DNA from 3 places in the Solibacillus sp. GQ1 genome. Region 3 is predicted to be linked to each of the others. Evidence: predicted binding sites of a transcription regulator. Region 3 holds the regulator's gene; each other region holds the start of a gene.
The links. Region 3 encodes LexA, which represses DNA repair genes until DNA is damaged. Its sites were predicted from a motif close to CGAACATATGTTCG; they were not measured.

Region 1 (10,161 bases), 1.7 Mb from region 3:
GCTCCCGGATAATCTCAATCCGCTCCAGCGTTTTGATTTCCGAGTGCAAGTATTCGACTTTCAAGCCCATTTCTTTTAAATAGCTCGACAAATCTTCGGACATTTTTTTCGTTAATGTCGTGACGAGTGTTCGTTCATTACGACGGATGCGCTCATGAATTTCATCGATCAGGTCATCAATCTGCCCTTCAATAGGACGGATATCAATTGTCGGATCAAGCAGCCCTGTCGGACGAATAATCTGCTCCACCATATCCGGTGTATGTTCTAATTCATATGGACCCGGTGTTGCCGACACATAAATCGCCTGGCTTACTTTTGACTGAAACTCGTCAAACATAAGCGGACGGTTATCCAATGCGGACGGGAGACGGAAGCCATGCTCGACCAGTACCCCTTTACGTGCCTGGTCTCCATTATACATACCACGTACTTGCGGTAATGTAACATGGCTTTCATCAACGACAAGCAAAAAGTCTTCCGGGAAGTAATCCAATAATGTATACGGCGTTGCCCCTGCTTCACGCAATGTCAGATGGCGCGAATAGTTTTCGATACCTGAGCAGAAGCCCATTTCCTTCATCATTTCCAAATCGTAATTTGTCCGTTGCTCCAAGCGTTGTGCTTCCAGTAAACGGTCTTCCGAACGCAGGACGGCAAGACGCTCCTCCAACTCTTTTTCGATATTTTCAATGGCAACTTTCATTTTTTCTTCGCGTGTTACGAAGTGGGATGCCGGGAAAATGGCTACATGCTGACGATCCCCTAAAATTTCGCCTGTCAGTGCATCCACTTCACGGATCCGGTCGACTTCATCACCAAAAAACTCAATACGGATACAGTGCTCATCACGTGATGCCGGGAAAATTTCGACAACATCCCCGCGTACTCGGAACGTACCGCGTGTAAAGTTAATATCATTCCGTTCATATTGAATGTCGACCAGTTTCCGAAGTAGCTGATTGCGCTCGATTTCCATCCCTGTACGGATGGAAACGACCATTTCACGATATTCCTCCGGATTACCGAGACCGTAAATACACGATACGGACGCGATAATAATGACGTCTTTCCGTTCAAATAACGCAGTCGTTGCCGAATGGCGCAATTTATCGATTTCTTCATTAATACTGGAATCCTTTTCAATGTACGTATCGGTTTGCGGTACATACGCTTCCGGCTGGAAATAGTCATAATAGCTGACGAAATACTCAACCGCATTGTCCGGGAAAAATTCTTTAAACTCACTATATAATTGGCCGGCCAGTGTTTTATTGTGTGCCATCACGAGCGTCGGTTTATTCACTTCTTTAATTACATTGGAAATCGTAAATGTTTTACCCGTACCTGTCGCCCCAAGCAAAGTCTGGTGACGCTTGCCTTCTTTAACCCCTTGTATGAGCTGTTTAATCGCTTCCGGCTGATCCCCGGCAGGCTGATAGGCGGACTTTATTGTAAAAGTTTCTGTCATATTCAGATTGTCCTTTCTGTCGCTTATATTATCTTCTATTTTAACATACCCGTTTTTAATTTACGATAAAATTGCGAACGTACATTCGAATTTAATGTAGTTGTGTGTCTTTTTGGATGGGCTGGTTTTATTAGAACTTTGGTGGCGGGTATTAGAAAAGTTTGGTGATTTATTTGAAGGTTGGGACCAGTTATTCGAAAATCTCACTTATTAGAAGAATTATCCTTTTTATTAGAAACTAACCAATTTATTAGAACTATTTTAATTTTATTGGAAACTTTCTTTCACTTATTAGAAAACAACCGGAACCCGCTGCTTGCCCATAAAAAAAAGCCACCTGAATAGGATGGCCTTTAAGAAACTGTTTCCAATAACTCTTTTAACTCTGTAGTATAGCTGTGAAATGCTTGTTCGTTCTTTTGATCTAACGATGTATCGATAAGTAGCTTTAATTGTTCAATACGTTGCATCCGCTGCAACCGACTAATAAATAAATCTAAATAAATTTCATTCAATAGCTTCTCTGCATGATGTTCAGTGGACTGCTGACTAACCGCTTTTAAAAAGTCTGTATACGAATAATATTTATCCATCGATATCACCTCGACCTCTTTTAACCATTATAAGTTAAAAATCATACAATTTGCAATATATTCTGAAAAATTATCATATGACAGAATTTTCTAAATATAATGTTGATTTTTAGCAAATTATGCAGTAGTTTAGATGTATAGTGAAAATTTAAGCAATTAAAAAAGTAGGAAAGATAGGGGATACAAAATGATTAGTAATTTAACACAAAAATCCAATTACATTATTTCTAACTCTACCTTCTGTTTGAGGTCCTATCAGCATCGAGATAAAATTCACACTGCCATTTTGGACAAGTACGGCCAATCTACATCTCCGTATAAACCTTTAAAAATTATTCGAGATACGTGTCGTCTGCATGGAAGTTCCTATGACGCCAGCAAATATCAGGCGAGAAGCTTTTTCGGAGAGAATAAACATAAGTTGCCGATAATGGTGGCCTATGATTTCGGGGATCCGTGCATTTTATTCCCGCTATTTTCGCCGTTTTCACCTCAAAATATTTGGTTATCCTTGAATCCTATTATTAATATTAGTGAAGATGGTGATAAAACGCTCGTAACTTTTGTGGATAATACTGAGATTAGTCTGGATATCAATATGAAATCATTCAACCAGCAATATGTACGCGCTGCGATGTACTATAAATATCTGCTTTTACAGCGCAATAGGATCTTATAAGAGCATCAGTTTTTTTGAAAATATTCAGCAAGAAGTAACTCACTTTGATTACGAAGGCGAATATTCGAATATCTTCTACACTCCATGATTCCCCCAAAGTAAAAATGATACTCGGTAAACAAATCATCCGTCTTGCCTCTCACTAAGCGCATCTGATGAAGTTGAAAATAGTCCTTCGTTTCTTTTAAGTCATGCTCTATTTTGATACGTACAGCATCGATTAATTGCAAATAGGGATTTTTAAATTTGAACGGACTTTGCTCCACTATTGAGTAATCCTTCCCAAGAATAATTAACAGCAATGGCAAATAAATCCCAGCCTCATAATACGGAATCGTTTTAGAAGGAATTTGCAGCATACGAATACCTCCAATTAATAAGAACGTTTGTTCGTATTAGTATTTTCACATATTTTTTAAAATCTGACAAGAGGAAAATTATTACTTAGCTTAAATTTCACTAAAAAAACCGTGCCTTAGCTTTTTACTAAGGCACGGCTTTCAATTTTTCAACCGATGATCGCTGAAAGATTTTAATATGAGATTTTTGATCGTAAATAGGCAGTAATGAACACATCGAGATCGCCATCCATTACGGCGCCTACATTCCCTGTTTCTGCACTTGTACGGTGATCTTTTACCATTGAATACGGATGGAACACATATGAACGAATTTGCGAACCCCAGCCAATTTCCTTCTGCTCACCACGAATTTCATCCAGCTGTGCCTGCTGCTTTTCAATTTCCAGCTGATACAGCTTCGATTTAAGCATTTTCATTGCTGCATCACGGTTTTTAATTTGTGAACGTTCTGACTGACATTGTACAACGACACCTGTTGGAAGATGGGTAATACGTACAGCAGAGTCGGTCGTGTTAATGTGCTGACCACCGGCACCTGTTGCACGGTACGTATCGACTTTTAAATCCTCTGTTCGAATGTCGATTTCGATTTCATCATTGAACTCCGGCATAACATCACATGAAACGAACGATGTATGACGGCGGCCTGATGAATCGAACGGTGAAATACGTACTAGACGGTGTACACCTTTTTCCGCTTTTAAATAGCCGTACGCATTATGACCTGAAATTTGTAATGTAACCGATTTGATGCCGGCTTCATCACCAGGCAAGTAGTCGATTGTCGTTACTTTAAAGCCGCGCTTCTCTGCCCAGCGTGTGTACATACGTAATAGCATTGAGCCCCAGTCCTGTGACTCAGTACCACCAGCACCTGGATGCAGTTCTAAAATGGCATTGTTTTTATCGTATGGTTCAGATAACAGCATTTGCAGTTCGAAATCTTCCATTTTTGATTGGAATTCAGTAAGTTCTTTGCCTAGTTCTTCCTGCAATTCTGTGTCTGGTTCTTCACGTAAAAGCTCGAGCGTCATTTCAAGGTTTTCCTGTGTATCGACTAATTCTTTGTATTCGTTGACAACTGCTTTAATGCCGTTGCTTTCGTTAATAATTGCCTGTGCGCCGTTCTGGTCATTCCAGAATTCCGGTTCAAGCATAAGTTCATCTAGTTCCTGGATACGAGCCTCTTTGTTTTCTAAGTCAAAGAGACCCCCTGAAGTCCGCTAGTTTTGTAGCTGTATTTTCGAGTGCATTACGCACATCTGCTAATTCCATCATATATTTTCCTCCGTATTTGGGTGTTAAAGTAAAGGCTTGTGGCTTGTGTATCCCGTTGATTTCCGTTCCGGGCGAATGCTTTCCGCGGGCACGGCTCGAGCCTGTAGTCTCGAGCGTCGTGCTGTTCCCGCAGGAGTCCTCGCCCTTCACTCCAATCAACTAGTGTCACACTAAACACCAAGTATTCACTTACAACACTATTTAATAAATATAATTTAGTAAAAAACAAACCGGGTCATTGAGCATAGTATCAATGACCTCGGTTTTATTGCTTTTATTGGCCTACGCCGTGGCATGATTTGTATTTCTTGCCGCTGCCGCATGGGCATGGGTCGTTGCGTCCGATGTTTTCGGCTTTGCGTGTTGGCAGTTTTTTCGGTTTGGCTGCGCCTTCTTCTTTCGGGTTAACAGCCTGGCCTTTTGCTACTTCTTCACGTTGCAGGTTGCTGCGGATTTCCGCTTTTAATGCGTACTTCGCCACATCTTCACGTACTGCTGCGACCATGTCCTCGAACATTGCGAAACCTTCTTGCTGGTATTCGCGTAATGGATCGTTTTGACCGTAAGCTCGTAAGTGTATCCCTTGACGTAACTGATCCATTGCATCGATATGATCAATCCATTTTGAATCGATTGAACGCAGTAAAATAACCTTTTCGAATTCGCGCATACGCTCTGGTGTCATTGCTTCTTCTTTTTCATCATAGCGAGTTGTCACTTTTTCAGAGATGAATGCAATCATTTCTTCTGGAGATTTATTTTCAAGCTGCTCTTTTGTAATATCGCCTTCATCCAGTAGATTTGCCGCGATATAGTCAACTAACGCATCCAGTGTCCAGTTTTCCTTCTCGCCTTGTGTATGAAGGGCCACTTGATTTTCGATTGCCTGAGAAATCATTGATTCAACTAATGCACGCATATTTTCCGAATCCAAAACTTCTTCACGCTCTTTGTAAATCACTTCACGTTGCTGACGAAGTACATCATCGTATTGTAATAGACGTTTACGCGCATCGAAGTTATTACCTTCAACACGTTTTTGTGCTGATTCTACTGCTTTTGAAACCATGCCTGATTGAATCGGCTGTGTATCGTCCATACCAAGTCTTGTCATCATCGACTTCATTTTATCTGATCCGAAGCGACGCATTAACTCATCTTCTAAGGAAAGATAGAATTGCGTTACCCCCGGGTTTCCTTGACGACCAGAACGACCACGAAGCTGATTATCGATACGGCGTGATTCATGACGCTCCGTACCAATTACCGCTAAACCGCCAATTTCAAGTACACCTTCACCCGGTTTAATATCTGTACCACGACCAGCCATGTTTGTCGCAATCGTAACGGCACCTTTTTGACCGGCATTTAAAATAATTTCCGCTTCACGTTCATGGTTTTTCGCATTTAAAACGTTATGTGGAATTTTAAATTTCGTTAAATATTTTGAAATGATTTCTGATGTTTCGATTGCAACCGTACCAACCAGTACCGGTTGTCCTAAACGGTGACGCTCTGCGATATCTTCCGCAACTGCTTTGAACTTGCCTTCCATCGTTGCGAAAATTAGATCAGGACGGTCATCACGGGCAATCGGCTTATTCGTAGGAATCGCTACAACCTGCATATTGTAGATGTTGCGGAATTCCTCTTCCTCTGTTTTCGCTGTACCTGTCATACCAGAAAGTTTCTCATACATACGGAAATAGTTTTGGAATGTAACGGTCGCCATTGTCATCGATTCATTTTGAATCTCAAGACCTTCTTTTGCTTCAATCGCCTGGTGTAGACCATCTGAATAGCGACGTCCTTTCATTAGACGACCAGTAAAGCCGTCAACGATTACAACTTCCCCATCCTGCACAACATAGTCGACATCATTATGCATTGATGCATGTGCTTTTAAGCTTTGGTTGATCGCATGGTTTAAGCGAACATGTGCTAAATCGAATAAGTTGTCGATGCCAAATGCACGTTCCGCCTTTTCGATCCCTTGCTCTGTAAGCGTTACGCCTTTTGTTGATTCTTCATAGTTGTAATCTTCATCCTGCTTTAACATACGGGCAAATGCATTTGACTGTACGTATAGCTGTGCAGATTTCCCTGCTTGTCCGGAAATGATTAACGGTGTACGTGCTTCATCGATTAAAATTGAGTCAACCTCATCGATTACCGCATAATAAAGCGGACGCTGTACACGGTCTTCTTTGTAAAGCACCATATTGTCACGTAAATAGTCAAAACCAAGCTCATTGTTCGTCGAATATGTAATATCCGCAGCATATGCTTCACGCTTTTCTTCTTTTGACAGGCTGTTCAGGTTCAAACCAACCGTTAGGCCTAACCAATTATATAACTCTCCCATTTCAGTCGCGTCACGGCTTGCTAAATATTCGTTGACCGTTACGACGTGAACACCTTTACCAGTAAGGGCATTTAAATAAACGGACATTGTCGACGTTAAAGTTTTACCTTCACCGGTTTTCATCTCCGCGATATTACCCTCATTTAATGCAGCCGCCCCCATAATCTGAACGCGGAACGGGAACATGCCAAGCACACGGCGAGATGCTTCACGAATTGTCGCAAATGCTTCAGGCAACAATGCGTCCACTGTTTCGCCATTTTGATAACGGTTTTTAAATTCTTCTGTTTTCGCTTTTAATGCATCATCAGACAAGCTTTCAAACTGCCCTGCCAATGCTTCTACTTTATCTGCAATCTTTTCTAAACGCTTTACTTCTTTTTTATTGAAATCAAATAATTTATTTAATATGTTTGCCATCGAATTGGTCACTTCCCAATAAATAGTCTCAAAGTATATTTTAGCATTATATATACCGGTGGTGCAAATGGACTGATGCAAAATGGTAATTTTAGGAACGATCCAACTCAAAAACGGACTGCCTATCTCAGGCAATCCGCTTGTAACTCAATCATTTAGTTTGTTTCAATTAAACCGTACTTACCGTCTTTACGTTTGTAAACGATGTTTGTGCCGTCTGTTTCTGCATCTGTGAAGATATAGAAATCATGGCCAAGCATGTTCATTTGTAGAACGGCCTCTTCCTGATCCATTGGTTTCAGATCAAATTGCTTCGTACGAACGATTGTATATTCATCCTCTGAAGATTCAGCGTTCGCTTCCATTTGGGATGTCACATTGGCAAAGTAGATACCTGTACCTTCGCGATCACGGAATTTACGGTTTACTTTTGTTTTATGTTTACGGATTTGGCGCTCAAGCTTGTCGACAATTAAGTCAACAGCCGCATACATGTCGTTATGACGCTCTTCGGCACGCAGCGTTAAATTTTTCATCGGAATCGTCACTTCTACTTTTGTTTGTTTATCATTATAAACCTTCAAATTGACGTTAGCGTTCGCGTTAAGATCTTCATTGAAATAGCGTTCTACCTTTTCAATTTTATTCTCCACGTAATCACGAATCGCTGGAGTTACCTCAATATTTTCACCACGAATGTTAAACTTTAGCATGTGAACTCCTCCTTCATTACTGCTCTTACTAATCTAATTCTACATACATCAATAAAATCCTGTTACGACTTGAAACTTTTTTCATTATTCGACAAGTTGTCCTACATATTGATAAGAAAGACACCGTATCGTTATATAGAATCAATGGTAACCAACCAATTTAATTACGTCCGACTTCTTTTTTGCGACGAACTTTTAATTCACTGACGATCAGTTCTTCAATACCTGGCTGATTTTCGAAGATCAAACCATATTGAAACTTACCGCCGTACTTCTTCTTCCATACGATGTCTCCAATGGCCTTAATCAATACTTCGTCTAAAATGAATTCCAGTTCCAACTGCACCAGGTTATTATTATTTTCACCAATTTCCCGAGAAGAAAACATTTTCATTCCATGCGGGCTCACATCGATGATTTCACAAGGGTATTTTACTACTTCTAATTGTTCCTGTTTTCCATTAATCAATTCAGTAAAATTTGCTTCGATCGGGACCCCAAAAGTAAAGCGAAATCCTTCTGTGCGTTTAAACGCCATAACTGTTCCCCCTAGCCATTCAGTGCTACAATTTATATACCCACATTATGATGCAATACACGATTAAATGTCTATGTGCTTAATTGCTAATTTAAGGAGAATTTGTGACTTCAAACTCATTACCAATGAACCAGTATTTTATTTTATTGCAATAAAAGATTGTGCAATCGATAAAAAATTGAGAAACAAAAAGAGTTTCACACATTGGGATGCTCCGTTGCGTAAAACTCTATGCTTGTTAATTGATTACATACTCTTCATTTATTTCTGCGCATTTCAACATAATTTGTTGCTCGGCTTTAGAATATAAAGGATCCTTGTAAAATTGTTTTAATAAGGCAGTCGATAAGTAATCTTTCGCCTTACTCCATTGTTTTTTCAGTTTACTGTGCGGTACAGGAACTTTTATTTCTTCGTAATTCGTTAAAACGGCAATAGAACGATTTTCCATATACGGTTTAACATCTTCGACATGATGCAATGCAAAGTACATACAATGCCCACTATTGCGCATCGCCTCTGTCGGAAACCAAATATGAACAAGCGGAGACCTGGGAATCATAATTGGGTTGACCGAATTGGACTTAAGGATCGCTTTTGCCGCTTCCTTCGCCCCTTTTAAGCTTGACCCATGTTGTTTCAGCTCCATATCCAGGAATTGCATCGGTGTAAATGGGACTTTTTTATAACCATTCGGAGTAATCATAAGCGTATAAAGATTATTGAACTGATCAAATTGAGGTTTTAGTACACACGCATCTAACAAGGAATTTCTAAACATTTTCTATACTCCTTCCAATTTATAGTTATTATTTTTAGTAAAAAGGAGTATACTAACTATATGTCGGTATACTCCGGCGCTCAAACCTCAGGTGATGTTTATGCAGGATCTTCACTTGGGGTTTTTATTTTGCCCTTTCACATACTCACTCACCCCCTTACCGGTTAACAAGATCTGGTAACCGCTTTCTTCGATGAATAAAAGTATAGAATTTTTCCAGCCAAAAACAATACCGCAATGGAACAGAATTGTGATAGATGACAAATCGATTTATTATGTATTGGGAAAACGGATGAAATTTTCGGACCCATAGGATGTAGTGGCATTTTGGGGTTTAATATTACCGTTTTCTTTTTAGTAAAAGGCGAATATTAATTTATGGATGCTGATGATCGTAGGATGATTTTAGATTAATGTAGGTTTATCGGTTATGTATGGTTAATTTAAACTAGATGTTTTCAAGTAAGATTTGCTAATTATTTACATTATACAAAATAGTACAATATAATCAATACTATTTTGACTATTTTAAATTTAATAAATAAAGAAGTCGAATTAGAGAGAAAATTTACATATGAAAAAGCCGATGCGAGAAGATTGTAGCCTTCTCACATCGGCTTCTATATTTTATACTTGTCCAGCTGTACCATACTGCTGCTGGCGTGTAATTTTGATAACTTCTTTCCATGTGTCGCGGAATTCGGTTACTAGGCCTTCGACTTCTACAATAATATTAGAGTCGTTGTTGATATTCGCTTCCATTAAACGGCGGTTCATATAGTCGTATAAAGGAATCATTTGCTTGGATACTTCAAGATCTTTATTTAAAGTCGACATCAGTTCCGAAATAATCGCCTGTGCCTTTTGAATGTTTGTGTTTTTTTCTTCGATATTTTTTTCTTCAATCGCTTTTTTAGCTCTCGTTAAAAATTTCAGGCAGCCATTGTAAAGCATTAAAGTA
Region 2 (10,161 bases), 2.0 Mb from region 3:
TGGGTCACTCATATAGAAGATACGCATTACATTTTAGGGTCGGCACTTGGACCCCACCCCTTCCCTACAATTGTCCGTGATTTCCAGCGTGTCATCGGGGATGAAACACGTGCCCAAATTTTACAGCAGGAAGGACGTCTTCCGGATACAGTTATTGCTTGTATCGGTGGCGGCAGTAATGCAATCGGAATGTTCTATCCGTTTGTAGAAGATCAGGATGTAGCATTATATGGAGTGGAAGCTGCAGGTTCAGGTGTCAATACCGACAAGCATGCGGCAGCAATTCACGTAGGGAAAACAGGTGTCCTACATGGTGCGTTCATGTATTTACTACAGGATGACAACGGTTTTGTTCAAGAAGCCCATTCAATTTCAGCAGGACTTGATTATCCGGGAGTTGGACCTGAGCACTGTCATTTACATGAAACAGGTCGTGCTGCCTACCCTTCTGTTACCGATGAACAGGCACTTGAAGGTGTAAAGCTATTATGTGAAACGGAAGGAATTTTACCGGCATTGGAAAGCGCGCATGCCGTTTACTATGCGAGCCAATTTGCCAAGGACCGACCTGCTGATGAAATTGTTGTCGTTTGCTTATCAGGTCGTGGAGACAAAGATGTTCACACATTAATGGATAAACTTGGAGGTGGCGCGAAATGACATTGCAAAAACAGCTTGAAAACGTATTAGCAGCAGGAGATAAAGCATTTGTTCCTTATATTATGGCAGGCGATGGCGGGCTTGAAACATTAAAACCTACTATACTAAAGCTTCAGCAAATCGGAGTTTCCGCAATTGAGGTCGGCATTCCATTTACCGATCCTGTAGCAGATGGACCAACGATTGAACAAGCTGGTGAACGTGCACTTGCACAAGGTGTGACATTGAAAAAAGTACTGGATGAACTGCAAAGCTTTGCACAGGAAATCCATATTCCGCTCGTTGTCATGACTTACTTAAACCCGATTTTAGCTTATGGGATTGAAGCATTTGCAGAGGATGCAAAACGCAGTGGTGTTCAAGGACTGATTGTACCGGATATGCCTTACGAAGAAAGTGCTTTATTGCATGACGCTTTAAAGGTAAATGGCATTGCGCTTGTCCAGCTCGTATCATTGATGAGCCCCCCTGAACGTATTAAGAAATTAGCCGCTGCAAGTGAAGGCTTTGTTTATGCTGTAACGGTAAATGGCATTACCGGTGAACGTGCAAGCTTTGCCGCGGAACTTGCCGGGCATTTTGCAAACTTGAAAGCAGCGAGCAATATTCCCGTGTTAGCAGGTTTCGGTATTTCAACGACTGAACATGTAAAAAGCTTTGGCGATATCGCAGATGGAGTAATTGTCGGCAGTAAAATTGTTACGGCACTCGTCGAGCAAGACTGGGCAACAATCGAAGCGCTTGTACAGGCGACGAAGAAATCGGCCGCGATTTAATCACTACTTATTAAGAGGATGCAACGACTTGAAGAATTGGAGGACCCCATCTCTTCCTTTCAGTACCTTTACATCCCACTTTCTTCTATATATATTATATTCCCTTTATATGGTATCCTTTGATTAAATCTATTTAGTGGGGGTTCAAGATGAATGTAAAGGACTTTTTTGGTGGTTTGTTTTTTATCGCGATTGCCGGTTATTTTACGTATGTATTAGTAGATAGCATGCCAAAGCTGTTCATAGACAGTACAACGACTTGGCAATACTTTGTCGCATTCTTTCGTGTTGCACTCATTATTTTCCTTTTCAACTTAGGACTCTCCCTTATGAAACGCTTTTTCGTAGGCGGGACGACGAAAAACGGGAACGCTCGGTAATCCGATGCGTCCCCGTTTTTTATTTCATTCCACACTATAGTTGAAGCTGTGGATAAATTTCATTCACATTTTCACGTAACTTTGCCTTTAAGAATTTCCCGACAGATGTTTTCGGAATTTCCTTTAAGAAAACGATATCGTCCGGCAGCCACCACTTCGCAAATTGTCCTTCCAAAAATGCCGTCAGCTCTTCTTTAGTTGCATTTGCTCCCTCTTTCAGAACAACACATGCCAGCGGACGCTCTTGCCATTTCGCGTGGGGAATGGCAATGACTGCCGCTTCAAATACCGCTTCATGCGACATAAGTGCATTCTCCAAATCAACGGACGAGATCCACTCACCACCGGATTTGATCAGGTCCTTTGTTCGGTCTGTTATTTTAATGAATCCCTCTTTTGAACGAACCGCGATATCTCCTGTATATAGCCACCCATCAGAAAATGCTTCCGCTGTACGCTCATCCTCATAATATTCTGCCGCAATCCATGGACCACGCAGACGCAGCTCGCCCATTGTTTCACCATCCCAAGGTACTTCACCATTTTCATTGACGATGCTTGATTCAATCCCCGGAACCGTTAAACCTTGCATCGCGCGTGTTTCAATTTTTTCATCCAATGACCAGTCATCCATATGTGACATATCACGTGACATCGAAACAATCGGTGAAGTTTCCGTCATGCCGTATACCACAATATAGTTGATGCCCATTTCTTCGTACTTTTTAATAAGGCCTTTTGGTGAAGCCGATCCTCCACAGAAAATCTCCTGTAATGTCGATAAATTACGTGCTCTTTTTTCTTGCTCCTGCAATGCACCGAGCCAGATTGTCGGGACGCCTGCCGTTTTCGTTACATTGTATTGCTCAATGAAATCCAATATTAATGCCGGTGTAAACTGAGGACCGATCAATACTTGCGTAGCCCCTACATTCACTGCTGCAAACGGCATCCCCCAAGCGTTAACATGGAACATCGGAACAATCGGTAAAATTGTGTCACGTTCCGAGATTGCCATCGTATCCACCATTGAAATTGACATGGAGTGCAGCACAAGCGAACGATGTGTATACACGACCCCTTTTGGATTTCCCGTTGTTGCGCTTGTATAGCACATGCTTGCCGGCGCATTTTCATCCAAATCTTCCGGGAACTCAAAGTTTTCATCTGCTCCTTCCAGCAATGCCTCGTATGACAGTACGTTCGGTAATGTTGTTTCCGGCAGTTCCCCATCCGCCATAATAATATAATGTTCAATTGTTTTCAGTTCCGACTGCACTTCTTCAATGAGCGGTACTAAATCTTCATCTATTAAAATTATTTTATCTTCTGCATGATTAATAATGTACGCAATATGTTCCGGTGACAGGCGGATATTGACCATATGCAAAATTGCGCCTGTACATGGAACCGCAAAATAGGCTTCTAAATGGCGGTGCTGATTCCAGGCAAATGACGCAATTTTGTCACCGCGCTCCATGCCCAGCTTTGTTAATGCGTGCGCTAACTTTCTTGTGCGCTTTACCCATTGCCCGTATGTAAGGCGATGAACCTTCTTTTCACTTGTACGTGAAATAATTTCTTTGTGTGCATAATACGTCTCTGCACGCTTGACCATATCTGTTAAAACGAGTGGTGTTTGCATCATCATTATATATTTCCCCCTTTTATGAGGCATTATCTTTACCGGCAATCCCCATTACCAATAAAACACCTCCTAATTTCTCCCACAATACCATTCTAATATAATATACTGAAAAATGAAAATATTTTGTCAATAATGCAGCGATTTCATTTTACTAGAGAAACGAATATTACAAAATTTTGCTTTTAGGGTCTCCCACCTCGAGGCTTTCCACAGGCACCTATATAAAAAAGCGAGTGAACTGCTTTTCAACAGTTTCACTCGCTTCTATAAGTTAAATCGCGTTTTGTGCTAATCGTACTTTTAGTTTTTCCAGCATATCGACCGTCATTTTTTCCAGATCGTAGTTAGCTTTGAAGCCCCATTCTTCAATCGCTGCCGATGAGTTGATTGCATTTGGCCAGCTGTCGGCAATTGCCTGACGGATCGGGTCCACATCATAATCCATTGTGAAGCTTGGAATATGCTTTTTAATTTCGGCTGCGATTTGTGACGGCTCAAAGCTCATCGCCGAAATATTAAATGCATTGCGGTGCACAAGCTTTGCCGGATCTGCTTCCATTAAATCAACAATGGCCTGCAGTGCATCCGGCATATACATCATATCCATATACGTACCTTCTGCAATATACGATGTGTAGCGTCCTTCCGCAATAGCTTTATAATAAATATCTACGGCATAGTCCGTCGTTCCTCCACCAGGTGGCGTTACATAAGAAATCAGCCCCGGGAAACGGACACCGCGTGTATCCAGTCCAAAGCGTGTGTAGTAGTAGTCGCATAATAATTCGCCAGCTACTTTATTGACACCGTACATCGTTGTTGGACGCTGTAATGTATCTTGTGGTGTATTGTCCTTTGGCGTAGAAGGACCGAATGCGCCGATTGAACTTGGCGTGAAAAACTGCATATCTAGTTCACGTGCCACTTCAAGTGCATTCATTAAACCGCCCATATTTAAATTCCAGGCGAATACCGGATTTTTTTCTGCTGTTGCCGAGAGTAATGCAGCCATGTGTATCATCGTGTCTGCACCAAAATCATGGGCAAGTGTGTGCATGCGTTTCCCATCTGTTACATCCAATACTTCAAATGGACCTTCATGCTGATCAATTTTTCGAATATCTGTTGCCAATACATTATCTGTGCCATACGTATGGCGTAATTTCTCTACTAATTCCGAACCAATTTGACCTAAAGCACCGGTCACCATAATTTTCTTCAATCTGAAGCCTCCCTATCCTTTAAAAGACATGTTTTCAGCCTGTTACCGCTGAATATACCGTCTATTATTTCTCATCTATTAAAACAAATGTCCTTGTGGAAAATACATATAACCATCCAAAAATATTGATGTTCAAACATTTTCATGAAATTTATTATATGGTGTTCTTTTCTAAAAAACAATATGTTAAAAATATTCTTTTTCAGCAATACATTTGTACGTGTGAAATATTCGAATAGAAAGATTACTTTTATACGAGTGGCTCTGGTTGTAAAATCAAGTGAAATTTAATTTCTCTTTCTAACATTGGGTCAATTTCCATTCCGGGTCGGACGCTTTCCGCTGGAGTTGCCTCCCCCATTTCAATATTTTTATTGGACAACTGGAAAGTCTACTCATCCAAGAGTGCTTCATAAATATGGTGGAACTGAATTCTTTCGCTGTTTGCCAGTTTGACATATTGTTCGTGGATATTGATTTTTTGGATTGCCCCGGAAACTGTATAGAGGCCAGTTTGCTCCCATACTTTTAGTTGGATCGGGCAATGCTCTGTGTAGGCTCGCTGCAGATTGATGTTAATTTGTTCTAACTGGGCTTCGTCAAGTTGGGGTTGGGTAACAATTGCGTCCTCTTCCTGCCATTCACGCAATAGTTGGACATGCTCCGGCAACATCATTGCGCTCCATTTAATTGTTCCTCTATCTCTGTTCATCGCCTTCACTCCCTATTGTTTATGCCCGCCTACTAATTCAGCCCGTGTCAGTGCAGTACCTGCTTCCGTATAGGAAACCGCACGCAATATCGCTGTTGTACCGTATTTTGTACGTAAACGGTCCATCGTTTCTCCGAGCTTGCGGTTACGCCAACGCATCTCATCGAACAGGCTGAGCTGCATCGAATATTCACTTTCAATATTGCTTAATGTAATCGTAATTTTGCGTGCCGGCCGTTCGGCATAAAATTCATCGAGCAGCTGCTTACACACTTCGAAAATTTTCAGTGTATCGTTTGTCGGCTCATCGATTGTACGTGAACGATGAAATCCGCCCCCGAAGGCATCTTTACTGTAGCTAAGCCCTAATGAAATCGTCCGACCGATTTTCTTCGCTTCCCGCGCCCGCCTTGCCACGTCTTCACACATTTCCAGCAATACGACTAAAATTTCCTTTCTACTGCGATAATCGCGCATCAGCATCTGCCCTTTACCGAAGCTGATTTGCCCTTGCATAATCGGCGCACCGACTGTCGAATGATCGATTCCCCATGCATGGTAATACAGCTGATTGCCGAGAATTCCGAAGCGCTTTTCAAGTAACGCTAAATCGGCATGCGCCAAATCGTAGACAGAATAAATGCCCATATGATTCAGCGTTCTTTCCGTACGGCTGCCGATTCCCCACATCGTGGACAGCGGCATGATCGGCCACAGTTTTTCCGGTACATCATTATATGTCCATTTCGCAAATCCCGTCTTTTTTGCTTCGATGTCGAGCGCCAGTTTTGCCATCAGCATATTTGGGCCAAAACCGACTGCACATGGAATTTCAAATTGGTTGTAAACGAGCTGCTGAATGTATTTTGCCGTTTCTTCAGGCGGCCCCCATAATTTTTCGGTTCCGGTTAAATCGATAAAACTTTCGTCGACGCTATATACATGAATGGCCTCTTTTGGAACGAACTCGTTGAACAGACGTGTAATTTCCATTGATATGCGTATAAATAATGACATCCGCGGCTCAAAAAGACGAATATCCGGATGTGGCGGGATTTCGTATAATCGTGAACCTGTGCGAATATTAAAGCGCTTTTTCATCGGAGGGGACGCTGCAAGTACAACACTTCCCTTTTGCTGAAAATTTCCGACAATCGCAATCGGTACTTCCATTACATTTAAATTTTCAACCGATGCAATACAGCTTGCATAAAAACTGCGCATATCAATACAAATAATCGAACGTTCCGGCACATTTTCATACATAAAGCTCATCTCCTTATATCGAACATTTGTTCTTATATTAAAATGAGACGTGTGAGATGGCAAGTGGAAAGTAGTGGCTGTTTTGGTTGAGAGGGATTTTTTTATTGTATCAGTGAGTTAATTTGCTGCTTAATGCAAAAAAAGCGCACCGACATTCATCCGGTACGCTTTTAAAATTTATTCTTTTATTACTTTTTCATAAAGACCCGGACGGCGATCTTCGTATACAGGAATGCGGCCGCGCACTTCATCGACTGTTGAAAAATCAACGTCAATAATCGCCAGTTCCTCATCCTCTGCACCTGTCCAAAGCACTTCACCCCATGGCCCGATAATCATTGACTGACCATTGAAATTTTCCACTTTACGGGCAATACGATTTACCGCAACGACGAAGCACTGGTTTTCAATCGCTCGCGCCTGCAGTAATATTTTCCAGTGATCGATACGTGGTGTCGGCCATTGTGCTGGTACAAACAGCACCTTAGCACCATCCAACGCATGGGAACGCAGCCATTCAGGGAAGCGAATATCATAGCAAATTGCTCCGCCCGCTTCGAGCTCACCTAATGCGAAACGGTTCATATCACTGCCGGATTCCAAATACAAATGCTCATCCATTAAGCGGAATAAATGCACTTTACTGTACTCGCCGACTAATTCACCATCGCGATTGAATGTGTACATCGTATTGAAAAACTTATCATCACGTTTCACCGATACCGATCCACCTACAATATGTACCGCCAATTCTTTTGAAAGACTGCTTAAAAATGATTTCGTACGTTCTCCATTTTCGTCCGCCAGCTCTTCCAGTTTTTCGAGCGCATAGCCTGTATTCCACATTTCCGGTAATACAACGATTTCAGCACCGCCTGCTACCGCTTCGCGAATAAATTTCTCCGCGCGTTCATAGTTTTCATCTACCTTGCCAAAACCAACATTTAATTGAATACAACCGATTTTCATAACTGCCACCGCCTTAAAAATTCCGTGCGAATCTATTTTCGCATATTCGTACTTCATTGTAACATCTCACTTCAAGTTGTCAAAATCTTCACTTTACTTAAGTGAAGTTTTAGACTAACATTAACCTTACTATTTTTCAGAGGTGATAAAGAATGATTGAATTCTCGAAAAAGCTTCAGCAATTACCACAACAGTTTTTCGCAGCACTTGTAAACAAAGTAAATGAAGCGCTTGCTGAGGGGCGCGATGTGATTAATTTAGGTCAGGGAAACCCGGACCAGCCAACACCGGCACATATTGTGGAAGCACTGCAAAATGCGGCAAATGATCCACAAACACATAAATATTCTCCGTTCCGTGGTATTGCAGAGCTCAAGCAAGCAGCTGCGGACTTCTATAAACGTGAATATAATGTCGACATTGATCCCGCTACAGAAGTGGCCGTCTTAGGCGGAACAAAAATCGGTTTAGTCGAACTTCCGCTTGGACTCTTGAATCCTGGCGATTATATGCTCCTCCCAGATCCGGGTTATCCGGATTACTTATCCGGTGTCACACTTGCAGATGTAAAGTTTGATACGATGCCGCTTCAAGAGGAAAATCACTTTTTGCCAGACTACGAAGCATTGTCCACAGACATTAAAAACCGGGCCAAATTGATGTATTTAAATTATCCGAACAACCCGACTGGCGGTGTCGCAACGCATGATTTTTTTGAACAGACCGTACAGTTCGCTAGAGAAAATAACATTGCAGTTGCCCATGACTTCGCTTACGGGGCACTAGGCTTTGATGGTGAACGCCCGCCAAGCTTCCTTCAGGCACCCGGTGCAAAAGAAGTCGGCATTGAGCTTTATACATTGTCCAAATCGTACAATATGGCAGGCTGGCGTATCGGCTTTGCTGTCGGTAATGCAAAAATGATTGAAGCGATCAATATTATTCAGGACCATCTGTTTTGCAGCCAGTTCCCTGCGATCCAGCATGCAGCCGCAGTTGCACTGAATGAAGAGCAATCTTGTGTAGAAGAATTGCGTGCATTATATGAGCGCCGCCGCAATGTACTCGTTGAAGAAGCCCATAAAATCGGCTGGGAAATCACAGCACCAAAAGGCTCGTTCTTTGCATGGCTCCATGTACCTGCACCATATACGAGTGAACTGTTTGCTGACTTTTTACTGGAAAGAGCGGATATTGCCGTTGCAGCCGGTAATGGTTTTGGTGAATACGGCGAAGGCTATATTCGTGTCGGGCTGCTCGTCGATGAAGAACGTTTGCGCGAAGCCATACAGCGTGTCGCGAAGCTTGGTCTGTTTGCGCAGACGGTTTTGAAATGACTTTTGAATGCTCTGCTATCGAAAATGCGGTGTTTTATTCGCCGCATTTTTATTTAATCCTCAATTTCAGTTAAATAATCCTCAAACTCATCTCAATAATCCTCACTTACCCTTACTTAATCCTCAGTTTACTATTTATAATACTCAACATAACAAAACTCAGCACCATCAAAATCAGTGCTGAGCTTAACGTCGCTTATTTAATTACTTCTAACTCGCGGCCTACTTTTTCGTAAATCGCTAATGCTTCATCGAGCATTTCTTTCGTATGTGCCGCTGTTGGCATATTGCGCACGCGACCTGTTCCTTTTGGTACTGTCGGGAACACGATTGCTTTTGCGTACACACCTTCTTCAAGTAAACGTTTCGAGAATTGTTGTGTCAGCTTTTCTTCGCCGATAATACATGGTGTAATCGGTGTTTCCGATTCCCCGATATTAAAGCCAAGTTTTGCTAGGCCATCTTTTAAATACTGACCGTTTTCCCAAAGCTTGTCATGCAGCTCTGTTGATTCCATAATCATCTCTACCGCACGTGTAATCGCCGCAACATCCCCTGGTGGTAATGCTGTTGAGAATAAAAACGGACGAGAGCGAACTTTTAGCCAGTCGATCAGATTTTTCTTCCCTGCTACATAGCCGCCGACAACACCGATTGCTTTTGACAATGTACCGATTTGGAAGTCGATGTCGTGTTGCAGACCGAAATGCTTCACTGTTCCGGCACCTTTACCTGTAACGCCTGAACCGTGTGCATCGTCTACATACGTAATTAAATCAAATTCTTTTGCGATTTCCACGATTTCAGGAAGCTTGGCAATATCGCCATCCATCGAGAAAACACCGTCTGTAATAACCATTACTTTATTGTAAAGGCCTGATTCTTTTGCGTCTTTTGCTTTTGCACGTAAATCATCCATATCCGCATGCGCAAATGGAATAATTTTAGCTTTAGATAAACGGCAGCCGTCGATAATTGAAGCATGGTTTAATGCATCCGATAAAATCGCATCATTTTTGTCCATAACAGCAGAAATTGCCGCCATATTACAATTGAAGCCTGATTGATAGCTGATTGCTGCTTCTGTACCTTTAAATTTCGCTAATGTTTCTTCCAGTTTTACGTGTAGATCGAGCGTACCGTTAATTGTACGAACAGCACCTGCACCAACACCATATGAGGCGATTGTGT
Region 3 (10,161 bases):
AAACAAAATTCCAGACGCTATGCAAAACGCCAGCTTACCTATTTCCGAAACAAAATGGATATTGCGTGGATCGGAAATGATTGGAGTAAAATAAAAAGTTTATTTGAAAATCATTAAAATTAAAGGGAAATTTTGTCCGAATAACGAATAGGTAACTATTGCATGTATTTTATGGTAAGGGAGATTGAACGACGATGAAATCGATTAATTTGCAAGATACTTTTTTAAACAATTTACGTAAAAATAATGTTTTTGTAACGGTATTTTTGTTAAATGGCTTCCAATTAAAAGGACTTATAAAATCATATGATAATTTTACCGTATTATTGGAGTCGGAAGGAAAACAGCAGCTTATTTACAAGCATGCAATTTCTACTTTTGTACCGTCAAAAAATGTAGCTTTATCGGAAGAAGAGTAACAACACAGCCAAACTTGTAGCGAATTTTGGTCTGATTGATTATAATGACTAAGATGCTATAAGTATTGGAGGATTTTTGATGAAAATGATGACAACAGATGAACTGATCAACTTACTCGATGCAAATGAAGATTTAAATGTAATCGATGTCCGTGAAGATTTTGAAGTGGAACACGGAATGATTCCAGGTGCTGTACATATTCCACTTGGCTCAATCCCTGAACGTACTAATGAACTGGATAATTCAAAATCCTATATCGTCGTATGTAAAGGCGGCGTGCGCAGTGCGAATGCATGCGAATATCTGGCAGAGCAAGGTTTTGATGTAACGAATTTAGATGGCGGAATGATGGCCTATGATGGAGAATTAGAATTTAAATAATTTCCAAAAGAAAGGGAGTGCCGATTGATTCGGCACTCCCTTTAGTTATCCTACTTTGTATAATAAATTTTCTTTGATGGCAGGCTCCAGCCTTTAGTGTATGAACATATCCGCAGGACAGTAATGGAAACAAATAAAAAGTATAAAAACAAATCCCCCTTAAAAATTTCAAGGCCGATTAAGAAACCTGCACTGGCCGCCCAAACGGCATAAATTTCGTGACGCAGTATAATGGGTCTTCTACCGGCAAGCAAGTCCCGAACCACCCCACCGCCTGCACCTGTTAAAACGGCAGCTACAATTACTGCTACAATCGGTAACTCCAGGTGGACAGCATGCATTGCACCTTGAATGGCAAAGGCGGATAATCCGATTGCGTCGGTAACGTATCCCCATCGACTCCACTGTTTAAATAAATGATGCGGAATTAAAAAGAAAACCGTAATCGCAAGAAGCGCGAATTGAAACATAAGCTCCTGGTTCCATAATGTCGAAACCGGCAGACCGATTAATATATTACGGATAGCCCCGCCGCCAAAAGCTGTAACGATACCTAATATGTACACCCCAAATAAATCATACTCTTCTTCCATTGCCACAATTGCCCCGGAAATGGCAAAGGCAACCGTTCCGATCAAACTAAATACATCCCACGCCATAAACATCTCTCCCTTAATGTCCTTTCGACCATGACGATAGCAGTTTTTCAAACATTCGTCAAAACTATTTTTTTTCATGTATAATGGATACAGTTTGAACAGAATGGAGTAGTAAAAATGGCATTTCAATCAATATTAACAGCTGAAACATTAACGCTTGCAACAAAAGTGGAAGAAAAAGTCCGCACTTATCATCAGGAAGTGGATGAACGTGCGTTTTATAATCAGCAAAAGGTGCTGGCAGCTTTTCGAGAAAATCAAGTAAGCGACTTTCATTTGCATCCTTCAACAGGGTATGGCTATGATGATGAAGGCCGTGATAATTTAGAGCGTGTATATGCGCAAACTTTCGGGTCAGAGGCAGCTATCGTACGTCCTCAAATCATTTCAGGTACACATGCAATCACATTAAGTTTATTTGGTGTATTACGTCCTGGTGATGAATTGCTCTATATTTCAGGTAAGCCTTATGACACACTTCAGTCGATCGTTGACGGGGGCGAAAAGGATACAGGTTCCCTGAAGGACTATAAAATTGGCTATTCCCATGTAGATTTAATCGATAATAAGGAAATTGATTGGGAAGGTGTAAAACAGGCAGTAAACGGAAATACGAAAATGATTGCAATTCAGCGGTCAAAAGGCTATGCGACGCGCCCATCATTTACGATTGAACAAATTGCTGAAATGGTTGAAAAAATACGGGTAATTTCACCAAACACCGTTATTTTTGTTGATAACTGTTACGGTGAATTTGTAGAGTTGCTTGAGCCGACAGAAGTTGGTGTTGACTTAATGGCCGGTTCATTAATCAAAAATCCGGGTGGGGGCTTTGCAAAAATTGGCGGATATATTGCAGGTCGCGCGGATTTAGTGGAAAAATGTGCATATCGTATGACGTCACCGGGAATCGGTGCGGAGGCAGGGGCTTCATTAAATACGTTAGCAGATTTTTATCAGGGCTTCTTCATGGCACCGCATATTGTTGCACAAAGTTTAAAAGGTGCAATTTTTACATCGGCTATGCTTGAAGAAATCGGTATGACGACATCCCCGCATTACACGGATGTTCGCACAGATCTCATTCAGTCAGTCTCTTTCCAAACGGCTGAACAAATGGTGGCATTCTGTGGTGAAATTCAAGCTGCTTCACCTATTAACGCTCACTTTGCGCCGGAGCCTGCCTATATGCCTGGTTATGAGGATGATGTTATTATGGCGGCAGGTACATTTGTCCAAGGATCAAGTATTGAATTAACAGCAGACGGTCCGATTCGCCCTCCCTATACTGCATTTATCCAAGGTGGTTTAACATATGAACATGTAAAATATGCCATATGTTCTGCTGTCCAAAAACTAAAATAGTTTATAGAAATCGTCCATTTATTGGGCGATTTTTATTGTGCATAGAATTCGCTTTATTCTGTCAACTATTTGCTCATTTACATAAGTTATGTGAGTTTTTCTGACATACATTTGACATTGTAAATAACAAGTCGTAATATAGCGATAAGGGAGGTGAATTAAATGAGTAGTGAAATTCGACGTTCAATGCCACTATTATCGATAAGTATCGTCATGCAACTAACGGATCTGACAGCAAGACAAATCCGTTATTATGAAGAGCATGATTTAATTCAGCCGCACCGGACAGAAGGAAATCGACGGATGTTTTCTTTAAATGATGTCGATACTTTACTTGAAATCAAAGATATGCTTGAGCAGGGTATTAATATGGCAGGTATCAAAAAAGTGTTTGCTTTGAAAAATGATCCGGCCGCCCAACAAGCGAGCAAAGAAATTTCAGATTCGGACTTACGAAAAATTTTACGTGAAGAAATGCGCCAAGCACAGCGCATGCAAAAAACATCTATTCGACAAGGGGATTTATCACGCTTTTACCAATAGTGTGTAAATTATAAAAGATCGAGTAAAATCGGTACTGAACAAATTTAGGAGTGTGGAATTTAGTGGGCAAATATACAAAAGACGATATTAAACGTCTAGTAGAAGAACAGCAAGTAAAATTCATTCGTTTACAGTTTACAGATATTTTAGGAACAATTAAAAACGTAGAAATTCCTGTAAGCCAACTAGATAAAGCATTGGACAATAAAATGATGTTTGATGGTTCATCAATCGAAGGTTTTGTGCGTATTGAAGAATCAGATATGTACTTATATCCTGATTATGATTCATTTATGATTTTCCCATGGACTGCTGAAAAAGGGAAAGTAGCACGTTTCATCTGTGATATTTACAATCCGAACGGTACACCATTTGCAGGAGATCCACGTAACAACCTGAAACGTGTATTAAAGGAAATGGAAGAGCTAGGATTCACAGATTTCAACTTAGGGCCAGAACCGGAATTTTTCTTATTTAAACTGGATGCAAAAGGCGAGCCAAGCTTGGAAGTTAATGACCACGGGGGTTATTTCGACTTAGCACCGACAGATTTAGGTGAAAACTGCCGTCGTGATATCGTATTAGAACTAGAAGAAATGGGCTTTGAAATTGAAGCATCTCACCATGAGGTTGCACCGGGACAACATGAAATTGACTTTAAATATGCGGATGCAATTACAGCTTGCGACAATATCCAAACATTTAAATTAGTTGTTAAAACAATTGCACGTAAACACGGTTTACACGCAACATTCATGCCAAAACCTTTATTCGGTGAAGCCGGATCAGGAATGCACTTCAACGTTTCGTTATTTAAAGGAAAAGAAAACGCCTTTTTTGATGAGTCTACTGAATTAGGTCTTTCTGAAACAGCGATGCAATTCATGGCAGGTGTACTTAATCATGTTCAAGGCTTTACTGCAATTACAAACCCGACAGTAAACTCTTATAAACGTTTAGTACCAGGTTATGAAGCACCATGTTACGTAGCATGGTCTGCACAAAATCGTTCACCTTTAATACGTATTCCTTCTTCTCGCGGAGTTTCAACACGTGTAGAAGTTCGTTCGGTCGATCCATCAGCTAACCCATATTTGGCGATGGCAGTAATTTTAGAGGCTGGTCTGGAAGGGATTCGTAAAAAATCAACGCCACCACCAGCAATTAACCGCAACATTTATGTAATGAGCGAAGAAGAGCGTAAAGCAAACGGCATTGATAACCTGCCTGCAGCTTTAGACGACGCTTTAAACTTACTTGCAAAAGATGAAGTTGTTCAACGAGCATTAGGCAACCACATCTATGCTAACTTTAAAGAAGCAAAAGAAATCGAATTCGACATGTACCGTTCTACTGTCCATCAGTGGGAACGCGACCAATATATGAAGATGTACTAAGAGAAAGCGCTGGAGTTAAAATTCCAGCGTTTTTTTTATAGGTATACATATTATTTAAAATTATAACCAATATAATTTTGAACTAAAAAAACCGGCAATAAAAATTGCCGGTTCAATATTTTTTATTTATTGCCGTTTTGGAATTTGTTCTTACCAAATTGACCCGATGCTTGTTGTTTTTTAGCTTCGGCCTGCTGGTTTTGCTGTTTCACTTGGTTAACATCTGTTTCCATGCCAAACTCAGCGCTCATTGAAGAAAGCTTCTTCTGTAAACCGCTGTTTGCGAACAAACCGGAAGATTGTTGCTTTTTGGCTTCGGCCTGCTGGTTTTGCTGTTTTACTTGGTTAACATCTGTTTCCATGCCAAATTCGGCGTTCATGGAAGAGAAGTTTTTCTGTAAACCATTATTCGCGAACAATCCAGAAGATTGTTGCTTTTTGGCTTCAGCTTGCTGGTTTTGCTGCTTCACTTGGTTTACGTTAGTTTCCATCCCGAATTCAGCATTCAAGGAACTTGATTGCTTTTGTAAACCGCTGTTTGCAAACAAACCGGAAGATTGTTGCTTTTTAGCTTCAGCTTTTTGGTTTTGCTGTTTTACTTGATTAACGTCCGTTTCCATACCGAATTCGACGTTTTTATTATTGATGTTGTTTTTATTTTTTGACATCAATATCACCTCCTGAGATTATTCTGTTCAGAGGTTGTTTTATTATTCGGTTAAATAATTTGCCAATTTTTTTATTAAAGTACAGGGCAACAATAAAAGGACACTGAAGCTTGAGTGTATGTCGCCGTATATATCCCGTAAATACTGTTTTAAATGAAATATTTACTAGCAAGCTTATTGAGAAGAACGCTAGGTATGTTTGGCGATTAAATCATATAATAGTATAAGACAAAAATAATAATAAAAAGGAGGAAATTATGAAACTCGATACAATGATGCAAGAGTTAGAAGCACTTGGGAAAGAGCGTACAAAAAAGATTTATATGTCCAATGGGGCTAAGGAGCCGTTGTTCGGTGTAACGATTGGCTCGATGAAACCGTATGTAAAACAAATAAAAATAGACCAGGAACTGGCCGAACAGCTCTATGCTACAGGCAACTATGATGCTATGTATTTCGCAGGAATTATTGCGGATCCGAATGCAATGACTGAGGAAGATTATGACCGCTGGATGGAACAGGCCTATTTCTATATGATTTCGGATTATGTTGTGGCAGTAACTCTGGCGGAATCTGATATTGCGCAAGAAGTAAGCGATAAGTGGATTGCCAGTGGTGAGGATCTGAAAATGTCGGCAGGGTGGCATTGCTACTGCTGGCTTCTCGGCAATCGTAAAGATGAGGAATTTTCAAAGGAAAAGTTAATGGACATGCTCGAGTATGTAAAACAAAATATCCGTCAAGCACCGCAGCGCACACAGGTGGCGATGAACAATTTTGTCATGACAGTCGGTGTTTCATTTAAACCTTTACATGATGAGGCAGTGCAAATTGCAAATGAGATCGGACCAATTGAAACGAAACGGGAAGGGAAAAAACCGGGTTTGCTTCATGCTTATGAGGAAATTGAAAAACAGGTGGAAAAAGGGCGAATCGGTTTTAAACGTAAATATGTACGTTGTTAATTGTAAAGAGTTATACCTTGTTTTTTCACAATACAATTGTATAAACTAAAATTATGGGAATTTCAAGGAGGCTTATTACATGAAAAAAAGTATTGCTATCGATATGGACCAGGTACTAGCTGATTTTTATTCGAAATTACGTGTGACATATAACGAAAATTTCGGAACAAATTTTACAGATGAAGAGTTTCTTCTGACGACACAGCGCGATTTGCCTCGAGAAGATGCGAAGAAATTATTTGCAATATTAAATGAGCCTGACTATTTCAGAGATTTAAAAGTACTGGATGAAGATGCGATTAAAGTCATTCAAGAGTTGCAGGAACATTATGAAATTTTTATTGCGACAGCTGCAATGGATGTACCGGGTTCATTTACAGCGAAATACGACTGGTTAATGGAGCATTTACCCTTTATTAAAACACAGAACATTGTGTTTTGCGGAAATAAAGCGGTAATACATACCGATTATTTAATTGATGACAGCCCACGCCAACTCGCAGCATTCAAAGGGACAGGTATATTGTATTCGATGCCGTACAATCGATCAGAAGAAGGTTTCATGCGTGTTCATAACTGGAAAGAAATTAAACAGTATTTTATAAAACAAATGGAAAGTGTTTAATAAGTAAAGGGTTGCGATTCTGCAATCCTTTTTTATTTTTGTAGTCATTTCGTATAACGCAATAGTATAATTTAAATTATTGGAATTATCTATAAATTATAAGGGGATAAAAAGAATGAAACCGATTATTGGATTAACAATGTATGATTTTGACAAGAAGTTGGATATTAATAACACGTATTTAATTTCAATTGAACAAGCGGGAGGTATACCGATTTGTATACCGAATGCTACAGAAGAAAACGTAAATGAGTTATTAGATCTAATTGATGGCCTCGTATTAATTGGTGGAGCGGATATAGATCCATTGTTGTTTAATGAAGAACCGCACCGTCATATCGGAAGTGTTGTACGGAAACGTGATGACAGCGATCTTTTATTGATGAATGAAGCCTATAAAAGACAAATGCCGGTTCTCGGTATTTGCCGCGGACAACAGATTATGAATGTCGCATTCGGGGGGAAGATAATTCAGGATATACCCTCACAAGTAGTGAACACAATTTTACATAAACAGCCTTCAAAGCGAGGGGAACTGGCACATACCGTTGAAGTAAAGACACCTAAATTTAAAGAGATTTTTAAAGAAGACTCATTCCGTGTAAATACATTTCATCATCAATCGGTTGGAAAGCTAGGGAAAGGGCTCGTTGTTTCGGCACTTGCTAAGGACGGCATCATTGAAGGGATTGAACATGAATCGCATCCATATTGTGTCGCGGTGCAATGGCATCCGGAAGAATTGGCTCCGAACGGTGATGTTTATGCACAGCGCTTATTTAATAGTTTTGTAGAAGCATGCAATAAATAACGAAAGGCTTAGTCGTTCGCGGCTGAGCTTTTTATTTTGTAAATAAAAAACTTGCCGATTCTATTAGAATGGCAAGTTGATGATTAATGGATATTTCGATAGAGGCCGACCACTTTACCTAAAATAGAAACTTGGTTGACAATGATTGGTTCCATTGAGCTATTTTCAGGCTGTAAACGGAAATGAGTTTTTTCTTTGTAAAAGCGCTTAACAGTTGCTTCATCGTCTTCCGTCATTGCTACGACAATCTCTCCATTGTTCGCAGTAGACGTTTTTTTAACGATCACATAATCCCCATTTAAAATCCCGGCTTCAATCATGGATTCTCCCATAATCTCAAGCATAAATAATTCCTCTTCCGGTGAGCCGTAAGCATCCGGCAACGGGAAATATTCCTGGATATCCTCGATTGCAGAAATAGGCAGACCAGCTGTAACTTTACCGATCAGCGGAACATGAATAACACCTTGTTTTGCGATATTCATCTCTTCCTGATCCAATATTTCAATGGCACGCGGCTTTGTAGGATCACGGCGGATAAGCCCTTTACTTTCTAAACGAGCTAAATGCCCGTGGACAGTTGAACTGGAAGCTAAACCTACTGCTTCTCCAATTTCGCGAACTGATGGCGGATAGCCTTTAGCACGAACTTCCTCTTTTATAAAAGTTAGAATAGCTTGCTGCCGCTTTGAAATTTTTTGTGTCAACTAACTCACCTCTTTATCATGCTATTTTTCTTAAAGTAAGTATAGCAGTATGCGAACATGAATGCAAACATAAGTTCGAAAAAACGGTTGACAAAAACATACGTTCGTATTATTATGAGAACAAACATTCCGAACGTACATTCGAAAGAGGGTTTTTCAAATGAAAAGAGTTAAATTAAATGGCTTCACATCAATGTTTCTACTATTCTCTGTACTTATGATTGCTTTATTCATGATGCAGGATGATAAAATTGAATTATACGAACACGTAAGCATAGAGCATGGCGATACTTTATGGTCGTTGGCAGAACAATATCGTGGTAAAATGGCTAAGCATGATTGGATCAATGAAGTAAAAAAGGAAAACGGAATGCTGGATGAAAAAGTTGTTTTAGGACAAGTATTGGTTGTGCCTGTAGAAAAAGATTCACAATACATAGCTCAGCTGAATGAATCCTCCGATATGCAATTGATTAAAGTAGCGAGAGGGAACAATGATAAAAACTAAAGCAGTGATCTATTGCCGTGTCAGTACGGATAAAAATACACAAGAAACATCGCTAGTGCGTCAGCAGGAGGAGCTGACAAAATACGCAAAATCATTCGGCTATAAAGATGTGGAGATTTTCATGGACCAGCATAGTGGATATGATGTCGATCGAGACGGATTACTCGACATGCTTGACTACATGAAAGAGTACGGTATTAAAGCATTATTTGTACAGGATGAAACCCGTTTAGGGCGAGGGAATGCCCGTATGGCAGTGCTGCACCTCCTGCAAAAATATGAAGCGACAGTATATACATTGAATGATGCAGGTCCTGTCGTATTAAACGAAATGGATACAATGCTGCTCGAAATTTTAGCGATTGTCGAAGAGTATCAGCGTCGTATGCATAATGCAAAAATCCGCCGGGGAATGCGCCGCGCTGTAGAAAATGGCTACCAGCCGCAAAATAATTTGAAAAACCGCGGTAATATTGAAGGGCGTGAACGAAAAGAAGTGCCTGTCGAAGAAATTGTTCAACTGCGTCAGAAAGGCTTAACCTTTGCAGAAATTGCTACGACTTTGTCTGGCTTGGGCATTTCTATCAGTAAAGCGACCGTACATAGAAGATATATTGAATATATGGAGCGACTTGAAGAGTAAACACTTGTTTTCAAGTCGTTTTTTTTATACCTTTGTAGTAGGTAGGAAGAAAGGTGAGATTCAAATGTTATCAAAAGAAAAATTAGCTCGCATTAACGAGCTTTCTAAATTAGCGAGAGAAGGTAAATTGACGGAAGAGCAGGCGAAGGAACGTACAGCGCTGCGCAAAGAATATTTAGATACTTTCCGTACTACAATGCGTGATACAATCGAGCATGTAAAAGTAATTGATGAAGAAGGCAATGATGTGACACCTGAAAAATTAAAACAAATTAAATCACAGAAGAAATTCTTAAACTAATAACATTTCATTAATATGTCACATTTAATATAAAGTATGACATATTTTATAGGACGTTTTTAGAAATTATTGTTTTCTTGTGAAAATTTGTCTACACTATAAAATGTATAAATATCGTACGAGGAAAGGATGTCACATAATGACACAACAGATGGATCAGTTAGCAAT

Region 1: a site for LexA is predicted at 1,546-1,559, ahead of uvrB (excinuclease ABC subunit UvrB). Genes of this name have one in related genera too.
Region 2: a site for LexA is predicted at 6,684-6,697, ahead of AC6CH1_RS00300 (Y-family DNA polymerase). Genes of this name have one in related genera too.

What each region holds. Positions count from the first base shown of each region.
Region 1 covers NZ_JCAXEX010000001.1:285,291-295,451, reverse strand. The annotation lists gene uvrB (excinuclease ABC subunit UvrB) at 1-1,471, opposite strand, end outside; gene AC6CH1_RS01320 (IDEAL domain-containing protein) at 1,825-2,064, opposite strand; gene AC6CH1_RS01315 (competence protein ComK) at 2,252-2,743, shown strand; gene AC6CH1_RS01310 (YhjD family protein) at 2,749-3,102, opposite strand; one part of gene prfB (peptide chain release factor 2) at 3,276-4,307, opposite strand; one part of gene prfB (peptide chain release factor 2) at 4,309-4,380, opposite strand; gene secA (preprotein translocase subunit SecA) at 4,658-7,168, opposite strand; gene hpf (ribosome hibernation-promoting factor, HPF/YfiA family) at 7,324-7,881, opposite strand; gene AC6CH1_RS01290 (PilZ domain-containing protein) at 8,042-8,419, opposite strand; gene AC6CH1_RS01285 (competence protein ComK) at 8,658-9,200, opposite strand; gene fliS (flagellar export chaperone FliS) at 9,828-10,161, opposite strand, start outside.
Region 2 covers NZ_JCAXEX010000001.1:59,247-69,407, reverse strand. The annotation lists gene trpB (tryptophan synthase subunit beta) at 1-660, shown strand, start outside; gene trpA (tryptophan synthase subunit alpha) at 657-1,436, shown strand; gene AC6CH1_RS00320 (sulfate permease) at 1,586-1,816, shown strand; gene AC6CH1_RS00315 (long-chain fatty acid--CoA ligase) at 1,851-3,464, opposite strand; gene AC6CH1_RS00310 (L-threonine 3-dehydrogenase) at 3,736-4,686, opposite strand; gene AC6CH1_RS00305 (YolD-like family protein) at 5,078-5,398, opposite strand; gene AC6CH1_RS00300 (Y-family DNA polymerase) at 5,411-6,664, opposite strand; gene AC6CH1_RS00295 (carbon-nitrogen family hydrolase) at 6,842-7,633, opposite strand; gene AC6CH1_RS00290 (pyridoxal phosphate-dependent aminotransferase) at 7,786-8,970, shown strand; gene AC6CH1_RS00285 (glycine C-acetyltransferase) at 9,167-10,161, opposite strand, start outside.
Region 3 covers NZ_JCAXEX010000001.1:2,029,470-2,039,630, reverse strand. The annotation lists gene miaA (tRNA (adenosine(37)-N6)-dimethylallyltransferase MiaA) at 1-117, shown strand, start outside; gene hfq (RNA chaperone Hfq) at 195-419, shown strand; gene AC6CH1_RS10470 (rhodanese-like domain-containing protein) at 499-801, shown strand; gene AC6CH1_RS10465 (trimeric intracellular cation channel family protein) at 852-1,460, opposite strand; gene AC6CH1_RS10460 (methionine gamma-lyase family protein) at 1,578-2,825, shown strand; gene AC6CH1_RS10455 (MerR family transcriptional regulator) at 2,988-3,368, shown strand; gene glnA (type I glutamate--ammonia ligase) at 3,431-4,765, shown strand; gene AC6CH1_RS10445 (gamma-type small acid-soluble spore protein) at 4,888-5,433, opposite strand; gene AC6CH1_RS10440 (DNA alkylation repair protein) at 5,691-6,398, shown strand; gene AC6CH1_RS10435 (5' nucleotidase, NT5C type) at 6,478-7,023, shown strand; gene AC6CH1_RS10430 (gamma-glutamyl-gamma-aminobutyrate hydrolase family protein) at 7,139-7,834, shown strand; gene lexA (transcriptional repressor LexA) at 7,918-8,541, opposite strand; gene yneA (cell division suppressor protein YneA) at 8,702-9,049, shown strand; gene AC6CH1_RS10415 (YneB family resolvase-like protein) at 9,036-9,692, shown strand; gene AC6CH1_RS10410 (DUF896 domain-containing protein) at 9,757-9,993, shown strand; gene tkt (transketolase) at 10,133-10,161, shown strand, end outside.